DNA from 3 places in the Isoptericola hypogeus genome. Region 3 is predicted to be linked to each of the others. Evidence: predicted binding sites of a transcription regulator. Region 3 holds the regulator's gene; each other region holds the start of a gene.
What was found. Region 3 encodes LexA, which represses DNA repair genes until DNA is damaged. Its sites were predicted from a motif close to TCGAACANNTGTTCGA; they were not measured.
Positions count from the first base shown of each region.

Region 1: a site for LexA is predicted at 1,823-1,838, ahead of ABD254_RS00705 (HNH endonuclease signature motif containing protein). Genes of this name have one in related genera too.
Region 2: a site for LexA is predicted at 1,737-1,752, ahead of uvrA (excinuclease ABC subunit UvrA). Genes of this name have one in related genera too.

Region 1 is NZ_BAAAPM010000002.1:40,278-43,532, forward strand. Features, by position in the region: gene ABD254_RS00705 (HNH endonuclease signature motif containing protein) at 110-1,789, opposite strand; gene ABD254_RS00710 (class I SAM-dependent methyltransferase) at 1,956-2,660, shown strand; gene ABD254_RS00715 (FAD-dependent oxidoreductase) at 2,618-3,255, opposite strand, start outside.
Region 2 is NZ_BAAAPM010000008.1:167,519-170,773, forward strand. Features, by position in the region: gene ABD254_RS16465 (TerC family protein) at 1-208, shown strand, start outside; gene ABD254_RS16470 (TerC family protein) at 241-1,251, shown strand; gene ABD254_RS16475 (YciI family protein) at 1,363-1,659, opposite strand; gene uvrA (excinuclease ABC subunit UvrA) at 1,782-3,255, shown strand, end outside.
Region 3 is NZ_BAAAPM010000006.1:13,607-16,861, reverse strand. Features, by position in the region: gene nrdR (transcriptional regulator NrdR) at 1-308, opposite strand, end outside; gene ABD254_RS15285 (LysM peptidoglycan-binding domain-containing protein) at 428-757, opposite strand; gene lexA (transcriptional repressor LexA) at 1,061-1,819, shown strand; gene ABD254_RS15275 (L-lactate dehydrogenase) at 1,846-2,850, opposite strand; gene ABD254_RS15270 (ATP-dependent DNA helicase) at 2,860-3,255, opposite strand, start outside.

The DNA.
Region 1 (3,255 bases), on a different contig from region 3:
CGACCAGCCCTGTCCATCAGGACCGCGAGTCTCCCGGGGCGTCCGCCTCCGTGGCGGGGTGGGCGCGATGCCGCCGAGGCGCCTGCCGGGGGCCCGACGTGGAGCCGACTCAGAAGGGCGGGTCTCCCAGAGCGTCCGCCTGCGTGGTGTCCGGCGGCGTGATGTCGTCGGCGAATGTCGTACGGGTCGTGCCATCGGCCGGGTCTGCGCCATCGGTCGCGACGGTCCCGTGGTCCGCAACCGGATCCGTCGTGGCGCCCGGCGCGGTCTCCCTGACCAGGGACCGGGCCTCGGCGGTCCACTGGTCGAGCGTGGCGAGGGTGTGGTCGGCGCTGCCGGGGGTGGTGAGGTAAGTCCGTCCGCGGGGTGACGTCCAGGCCAGAACGCCCGCATCGAGCTGTTCCACCGCCCACCGCGACTCGTGCTTCAAAGTGTGATGCCGGCGGCACAGATGCGCCAGATTCTCCGCGTCGGTGCCCCCGCCGTCGGCCCAGGCGATCGTGTGGTCGACGTCGCAACGGGCCGCGGGGATGCGGCAGCCGGGGAATCGGCAGGTGACGTCGCGCTGGGTCAGGAAGGCGCGCAGGTCGGCGGGCACGACGTAGCTGCGCCGGTCCACGGTGAGCATCGCACCCGTGACGGGCTCGGTGAGGATGCGCCGCAGCGTGGGCGCAAGGGCGGCGAGCTGCCGTGCTGTCTCCGGGTCGAGGGGTGTCACACCGTCGAGGGTCGCGGGGTCCTCGCCGGTGCCGGTCAGGGTCGAGACCGGGACGGTCACGTGCACGACGGGGCGCACGCTGCGCGCGAGGGTGGCCAGCGGGTCCGGTGGAGCGTTCGGTGGTGACGTCGACGGGGATGTCGGCGGCGGGCTGGATCGTGGGTCGTCCGGTGGCGCCGTGTTGGCTAGCTCCGGCGGCGGCGAGCCCGGTGGCGCCGTGGCCGGCAGTGAATCGAGCGCCGCGCCTGGTGGCGGAGTCTCTGTGGCCGCTGTCGTGCCGGATTCCCCGGCCTCCTGCTCGGGCACGCGGTCGGCGCCCGCCTCCGTGCCGGCGGTGTCGTCGAGCAGCAGCGCGGTCAGGGTCGCGGCGCGCAGCTGCCCTACCCCGCGGGGGTCACCGGCGTTCTTGGCCTTGGTGGCGGTACGGGTGATGCGGTCGTAGGCGGCGTACGCGGCGGCCGTGGGCAGCAGGGCGGTGAGCCAGGACATCCCGTCCTTGCCGTCGTCCACCCACACGTTCGCCTTGAGCTTCGCGGCCTCGTGGCGAACCTCCGCCGGGATCGGGTGCAGCAGGTTCCGGGCGTTGCGGGCCAGAGACCCGAACTTTGCCGCGGTCACCTCCGGCGCCCGGTGCAGCACCGCCGCCTCCACCTCCGCGACGGCGTGCGCGGGCAGGTCCGTCATCGCCTCGACCAGCACGGCCGCGTGCCGGTAGCTGATCCGCCCGGCACACAGCTCGGCCAGGGTGGCGGTGGCGCGCTGAGTCAGGACCTCCGCATCCGACAACAGCGTGCTGGCCGACTCCTCGCCGACACCGAGCGCGCACGCCACCTCCGCCGCCAGCGCCCGGAAGGCCACCGACGACCGCCGCGCCACGGACGCAGACGCGACCCGCGGGACGTCGAGTTCGAGCATCGTCTCCGGCGCGGCCTCGGCCGCGGCGAGCACCCGCCCCAACGCCGTCGTGCGGCGGCCCATCGCCGCGTTCGCCGCCGACTGCTCGGCCGCGGCCTCCTCCAGCCCAGCGTTCAGCACCCGTTGTGCTGCTGCGATGCGGGGCTTCCGTGCCATGTGCCAAGTCAACCAGCCGCCACCGACACGGAGTCGAACGTCTGTTCGGACGCTGGGGGGGCGAGGCTACAAGGGCACGAATAGGCACGAAGCTGGTGCGAAGCCAGGGTCTCGACGGGCTCGACCGGCGGACGCGACCGTCGTGGTCCCGCTACCCTCGGCTGGCATGTTCGATCCCCGCACGACGACGATCCCGCAGGTCCGCTCGATCGGGCGGGGGCTCGGTCGCGTCAACGGCCGGCACCCGTGGAACCACAACGACCACTTCCACGGATGGATCCTGCGCCGGCTGCCGCGGCGGCGGCTGCGGGCCCTGGACGTCGGGTGCGGAACGGGGAACCTGGTGGACAAGCTGCGGCGAGACGTCGTCGAGGTCGTGGGGCTCGACGTCGACGCGCCGATGGTCGAGGTGACGCGTGCCAGGTTCGCGGATGCACCGGCCGTCACCGCCGTGCACGCCAACTTCCTCGACCTGCCGGCCGACGGCTCGTTCGACGTCGTGACGATGGTCGCGTCCTTGCACCACCTGGACCTCGAGCCCGCGCTGCGGCACGCCGCCGGGGTGCTCGCGCCGGGCGGCCGGCTGCTGGTGGTCGGGCTGGCGCGGATCGGCGCGCCGCGCGACCTCGCGGTCGACCTGTGCTCGTCGTTCCTCAACCCCGTGGTCGGGCTCGTCAAGCACCCGCATCCGGTCACGCCGGACGACCGCCCCACCGACGACGGCCCGCTCGTCCCCGTGCGCGACCCGCGCGAGACGTACGGCGAGGTCGAGGACGCCGCCCGCCGCGTGCTGCCGGGCTCGCGCTTCCGGCGACGCCTGTTCTTCCGCTACACGCTGGAGTGGACCCGGCCGTCCACCCCCTCGTCCTGAGCGCCCGCGCCGCGCGCCGCGGTCAGCCAGTCCACCAGCCCGCAGACGGCCTCGCGACAGCTGCCGCAGCCGGTGGTGGCACGGGTCGCGCGCGCCACGTCGTCGGCGGTCTCGGCGCCGCCCGACACGCACGCCGCGATGTCGTGCTTCGTGACGCCGTTGCAGCGGCACACGGTCGCGTCGTCGGGCATGTGCTCGGGCGACGACGCGGCGGCTGCGGCCGGCATCACGGGCGTGAGCAGCAGGAACGCGGGATCTGCGGGCACGGGCGTGCGGCGCGTGTAGGCCGCGGTGAGGTCGGCGGCGACGCGCGCGTCGCCGACGCAGGTGGCGCCCACCAGGACGCCGTCCGCGACGACCGCCTCGACGTACCGGCCTGCGGCGGGGTCGCCCAGCCGCAGGGCCCGCTCCCCCGCCACCGGCGTGCGCCGCGTGCCGCACCGGCCCATCGCCACGACGCTCAGCGGGCCGGCCTTGACCTTGACGACGTCCGTGCCCCGCGTCTCCACGCCTCCTCGACCCATCGGGCCGGTCGGGGCGCGCGAGGACAGCAGCGCGCCCAGCCGCACCGCCATCGACGGCCCGCCGTCCGAGC
Region 2 (3,255 bases), on a different contig from region 3:
CAAGCTGGTGATCCACGCGCTGCACACGAACGAGCTGCCGTTCATCAACGGCGGCCAGCACGTCGAGGCGATCCCGGAGATCTCCACCGCGGTCTCCCTGACCTTCATCATCGTGGTGCTCGCCATCACCACGGTCGCGTCGCTGGCGCGCGACCGCCACGACCGCCGTGCGAAGATCGCCGTCGGCGAGTCCAGCAAGACCGAGTAGTCCAGCAAGGCTGAGTCCCGAGAGGCAGATGCATGATCCACGAGCTCCCCTACGTGTTCGAGGTGGTGGCGCTGATCGTCCTGATCGCGCTGCTCGCCGCCGACCTCCTGATCGTCGGGCGGCGACCGCACGTGCCGAGCATGAAGGAGAGCGGCATCTGGGTCGCCTTCTACGTGGGCCTCGCGATCGTGTTCGGGCTGATCGTGCTCGCGGTGGGCGGCGTCCAGCCGGCAGGGGAGTTCTACGCGGGGTGGCTCACCGAGTACTCCCTGAGCATCGACAACCTGTTCGTCTTCGTCATCATCATGTCGAGGTTCGCGGTGCCCCGGGAGCACCAGCAGAAGGTGCTGATGGTCGGCATCATCATCGCGCTGGTCCTGCGCGCCGCGTTCATCCTCGCGGGTGCCGCGATCCTCGAGCAGTTCGTCTGGGTGTTCTACCTCTTCGGCGCGTTCCTCATCTACACCGCGATCAAGCTGGTGGCCGGTGAGGACGAGGACGAGTTCAAGGAGAACGTCGCGATCCGCCTCCTGCGGCGCGTGCTTCCGCTGAGCAAGGACTACGACGGTGCCAAGGTGCGCACGGTGGTCGACGGCAAGAAGCTGTTCACCCCGATGGTCGTGGTCTTCGTCGCGATCGGGTCGACCGACCTGCTGTTCGCACTGGACTCGATCCCCGCGATCTTCGGGCTGACGAAGGACCCGTTCATCGTCTTCACGGCGAACCTGTTCGCGCTCATGGGCCTGCGCCAGCTCTACTTCCTGCTCGGCGGCCTGCTGGAACGGCTCGTGTACCTGCCGATCGCGCTGGCCGTCATCCTCGGGTTCATCGGCGTGAAGCTCATCCTCGAGGCCCTGCACACGAACACGCTGCCGTTCATCAACGGCGGCGAGCACGTGGAGTGGGCGCCCCAGATCCCGATCTGGCTGTCCCTGGCGGTCATCCTCGGGTCGATCGCGATCGCGACCGTCGCGAGCCTGCTCAAGACGCGGCACACCGCCGCCCTCGAGGCGGCGCAGGACGAGCCGTCGCGGACCGCCTGAGCGTCCCGTCCCCGCGAGCGACGCGCCCCCGGCCGACCACGGCCGGGGGTGCGCTGCGTGGGGGACCCGCAGGGACGAGGCGGTCAGCGGGCCGAGGTCAGCGGGCCGAGGTCAGCGCGCGAAGCCGCCGATCACCGGCACCCACTCCCGGGCGGAGCGCTCGGCCACGAGGCGGTCGCGCCGCATCGGGTCGTCGTCCAGCAGCCGGAGCGCGGCGGTCGTGTCGTCGGCCTCGACGACCAGCAGCGCGCCGCCCGGCTCGCCGCCGGGAGCGGGCGGGAGCGGTCCCGACACGTGCAGCGCGCCCTGGCCGTGCAGGTCGCGCAGGAACTCCCGGTGCTCCGGTCGCACAGCGGCCAGCCGCTCGGGGTCGGAGACGTAGACGTAGGTGATCGCGAAGACTGCCATGGGCGGCATCCAACCAGGCCTCGCCGCGACGGTCGTCCGCGGTCCGCGTCGTGACCTGGGCGGGCGCCGGCGCCCCGTCGAACGCCTGTACGAATGTCGGTGGGCGGTCGTAGGATGCTCCGGTGAGCAACCGCCTCGTCATCTCCGGCGCCCGCGAGCACAACCTGCGCAACGTGGAGCTCGACCTCCCTCGTGACCGACTCATCGTGTTCACGGGACTGTCGGGCTCCGGGAAGTCCTCCCTGGCATTCGACACGATCTTCGCCGAGGGGCAGCGACGCTACGTCGAGTCCCTGTCCGCCTACGCGCGCCAGTTCCTCGGGCAGATGGACAAGCCCGACGTCGACTTCATCGAGGGTCTGTCGCCCGCCGTGTCGATCGATCAGAAGTCGACCAACCGGAACCCGCGGTCGACCGTCGGCACCATCACGGAGGTCTACGACTACCTGCGCCTGCTCTTCGCACGCGCGGGCACGCAGCACTGCCCCGAGTGCGGGGAGCCCGTGCGCTCGCAGACGCCCCAGCAGATCGTCGACAAGCTGCTCGAGCTGCCGGAGGGCACGCGCTACCAGGTGCTCGCGCCGGTCGTGCGCGGCCGCAAGGGCGAGTACGCGGACCTCTTCAACGAGCTGCAGACCCAGGGCTTCGCCCGCGCCCGGGTGGACGGGGAGGTCGTCCAGCTCTCCAGCCCGCCCACGCTGGAGAAGAAGCTCAAGCACGACATCGAGGTGGTCGTCGACCGCCTCGTCTCGCGGGACGGTGTCCAGCGCAGGCTCACGGACTCCGTCGAGACGGCGCTCTCGCTCGCCGGTGGCCTCGTCCTCGTCGAGCTCGTGGACGCCGACATCGACGACCTGGGGCGCGTGCGGAAGTTCTCCGAGAAGCGCGCCTGCCCCAACGACCACCCCCTGGCGCTCGACGAGATCGAGCCGCGCACGTTCTCCTTCAACGCGCCCTACGGCGCGTGCCCGGAGTGCACCGGGATCGGGTTCCGGCTCGAGGTCGACCCGGAGCTCGTCGTCCCGGACGAGGAGAGGTCGCTGCGCGACGGCGCGATCGTCCCGTGGGCGCAGACGTCCTCGGAGTACTTCGAGCGGGTGCTCGCCGCCCTGGCGGAGGAGATGAGCTTCTCGATGGACGCGCCGTGGCGAGCGCTGCCGAAGCGCGCCCGCGAGGCCGTCCTGTACGGGCGCAACCACCAGGTGCACGTGAAGTACAAGAACCGGTGGGGCCGCGAGCGCCAGTACTCGACCGGGTTCGAGGGGGCGGTGACGTTCCTCGAGCGGCGGCACCGCGAGACCGAGTCGGACTGGTCGAAGGAGAAGTACGAGGCCTACATGCGGGAGGTCCCGTGCCCCGTCTGCTCGGGCGCGCGGCTCAAGCCCGAGGTGCTCGCCGTGACGGTCGGCGGCAAGTCGATCTGGGACGTGTGCAGCCTCCCCATCGACGAGGCGAAGCACTTCCTCGACGGACTCGAGCTCGGGGAGCGCGAGCGCGCGATCGCCACCGAGGTCCTCAAGGAGATCCACGCCCGGCTCGGCTTCCTCGTCGACGTGGGCCTGCACTACCTGTCGCTCGAGCGACCCGCCGGGACGC
Region 3 (3,255 bases):
TACGCGTCGATCTCGGGGCTGCCGGTCCCCCGGAGCGTCTCCTCCACCTTCTGTGCGAGCAGGGCAAGGTCGTCGGCGCTCACCGGGCGACCCTGACAGGCCTTCCGCACGCCGGAGACGATCTTGTCCCGGCTGAAGGGCTCGGTCGCACCGGACCGCTTGACGACCGAGAGGCTCGCCGTCTCGATCGTGGTGAAGCGCCGCTGGCACGACGGGCACTGTCGACGACGGCGGATGGTGGTGCCGTCGTCGGACGTCCGGGAGTCGACGACGCGCGAGTCCGCGTGTCTGCAGAACGGGCAGTGCATCGGGTACTCCTGGGCTCGGTGCCGGACCGGCGCCCGGCTGCCGACAACGTAGGCGGCGACCCGCGCCCTGCGCAACACGCCGCCCTGCGGCGGGGCCCCGAGCGGACCTTCCCGACGTCTCACTCCTGCGGCAGCAGCACCACCTGCCCCACCTGGAGGTCTGCCGACTCGAGCTCGTTCAGCTCCTGGAGGTCCACCACGACGTCGCGCACGTCCTCGTCGGTGCTCGCGAGACCCCGCGCGTACTCCCACAGCGACTCTCCCGGCGCCACGGTGTGCAGCCGGACCTCCAGGGGGCCGCCAGGCGTGCCGGCGACGGCGCGCTGACCGACGAGCCCGGCCGCAGCGGCGACCAGGACGGCGACGAGGACGACCACGGCTCGCCCGCGCCGGGTGAGCCGGAGGCCGCCGAGGCCGAGGGGCCCGGGGGCGGAGACGGTGCTGGCCATGATGGTGGTCCTCTCGTCGCGTCGGTGCGGCCATCGCCCGTCGGGCGGCCACGCCGTGTCGAAGGTTCCTGTGTCGAGCCGTCGGCGTCGATCCGTCCGAGTCGATTCGTCGATGTCGAACACCCGTTCGTCGAACGCCTGTACCAAGGTGTAGCACAGGAGTGCGACACGGTCGAGCGTTTGTCGAACAGATGTTTGATGCGCGGGGCGATCTGACCTAGAGTGGTTCCAGCGCGATGGAAGGTTTGTCGGATTTCAGGGCCCGTCGGGGCGGGCCGCGACGTCGGAGGACGGGAGAACGTCATGACGAGCGGACGGGACGAGGCGGCCGGGGCGACGGGCCCCGCCCTGGCCTCGGTGAGCGAGCTCGCGCCGGGCGCCGATCGCCTGACGCCGCGCCAGCGGCGGGTGCTGGAGACCATCCGCGTCTCCGTGGACACCCGCGGGTATCCGCCGACGATGCGCGAGATCGGCGAGGCCGTCGGGCTCGCGAGCCCGTCGTCGGTCAAGCACCAGCTCACCACGCTCGAGCGCAAGGGCTACCTGCGTCGCGACCCGAACCGGCCGCGTGCCATCGAGGTCGTCGACCCGGATGCGCCGGGCACGGGCGCCGGACCGGCGGACTACGGCGGCGCGTCCTCCCTCACGAAGGGTGCACCGGGGCTCCCGGCCGACGGAGAGGCGCCGCCTCCCCTGTACGTGCCGCTCGTGGGCCGCATCGCCGCGGGCGGACCGATCCTGGCCGAGCAGGTCGTGGAGGACGTGTTTCCCCTCCCCCGGCAGGTGGTCGGCGACGGCGAGCTCTTCCTGCTGAAGGTGGCCGGCGACTCGATGATCGACGCCGCGATCTGCGACGGGGACTGGGTGGTCGTGCGCCGCCAGCCGGTCGCGGAGAACGGCGAGGTCGTGGCCGCGATGATCGACGGCGAGGCGACGGTGAAGACCTTCAAGCAGGCGGACGGGCACGTCTGGCTGCTGCCCCAGAACAGCGCGTACAGCCCGATCGAGGGCGACGCGGCCCAGGTGCTCGGTCGCGTCGTGGCGGTGCTGCGCAGCCTCTGACGGCGCGCGGGGCCGTGCGGGCCGCCTCAGATGCCGAGGCGGGCCTGCACCTCGCGCATGCTCCGGGCCGACGCGCGCAGGCCTGCGACCTCGTCGTCCGACAACGGCGTGTCGATGGTCTCCGCGACGCCCCGACGGTCGACGAGCGAGGGCACGGACAGGCAGACGTCGCTGATCCCGTAGAACCCGTCGAGCCGTGACGACACGGACATCACGCGGTGCTCGTCGTTGAGGATCGCCTCGATGATGCGCGTCGCGGCCAGGCCCACCGCGTAGTTCGTCGCACCCTTGCCCGCGATCACGCGGTAGGCCGAGGTCACGACGTCGCTCGCGATGCGCTCCCGAGCCGCGGCGTCCAGCGGCTCGTGCCCCCGGAACGGACGCCAGTCGAGCAGCGGCACGCCGGCGATGGTGGCCGAGCTCCAGAGCACGATCTCCGAGTCGCCGTGCTCCCCCGCGATGTTGGCGTGCACGTTGCCGACCGCGACCCCGCAGTGCCGCGCGACGGAGTCCCGCAGCCGCGAGGAGTCGAGCACGGTGCCGCTGCCGAGCACGCGCTCGTGGGGCAGGCCGCTGACCTGCTGTGCGGCATACGTGACCACGTCGACGGGGTTCGTCACCATGAGGAACACGGCGTCCGGGGCGACCTCGACCAGGCCCGGCAGGATCTTGCGGGTCAGCGCGACCGTCGCCTCCGCGAGGTCGAGGCGGGACTGCCCGGGCTCCTGCTTCGCCCCGGCCGTGACGGCGACGACGTCCGCCCCACGGCAGACCTCCACGTCGTCGGAGCCCTCGATCTCCGCCTGGGGGATGAACATCCCGCCGTGCCGAAGGTCGAGCACCTCGGCCTCGACCTTGGCGCGGTTGACGTCCATGAGGGCCACCGTCCGGGCGGCGCCGCGGGCGAGCGCCGCGTACGCGAGCGTCGCGCCGACGGCGCCCGCCCCGACGATCGCGAGCTTCGTCGTGGTGCGGGCACCACGCGCGTCGCGACCGGATCCAGACGTGTTTTCGGGGGTGGGTGCGGGCACGGTTCCAGGCTAAGTGTCGAGGCGGCGCAGCGCAGCGCGGACGAGGTCGCTGTCGGTGGTCGGCCAGAAGTCCGGCATGGAGCGGGTGAGGAAGGTGCCGTAGCGGGCGGTGGCCAGCCGCGGGTCGAGCACGGCCACCACGCCCCGGTCGTCCGCCGTACGCACCAGCCGCCCGGCCCCCTGCGCGAGCAGGAGTGCCGCGTGGGTGGCGGAGACCTGCATGAACCCGTTGCCGCCCGCCGTCTCGACCGCCCGGGCCCGGGCGGCCTTGACCGGGTCGTCCGGGCGCGGGAACGGGATCCGGTCGATCAGCACGAGCTGGCACGCCGGGCCGGGCACGTCGACGCCCTGCCACAGGGACAGGGTGCCGAAGAGGCAGGTGGCGGGGTCGTCCGCGAACTGCCG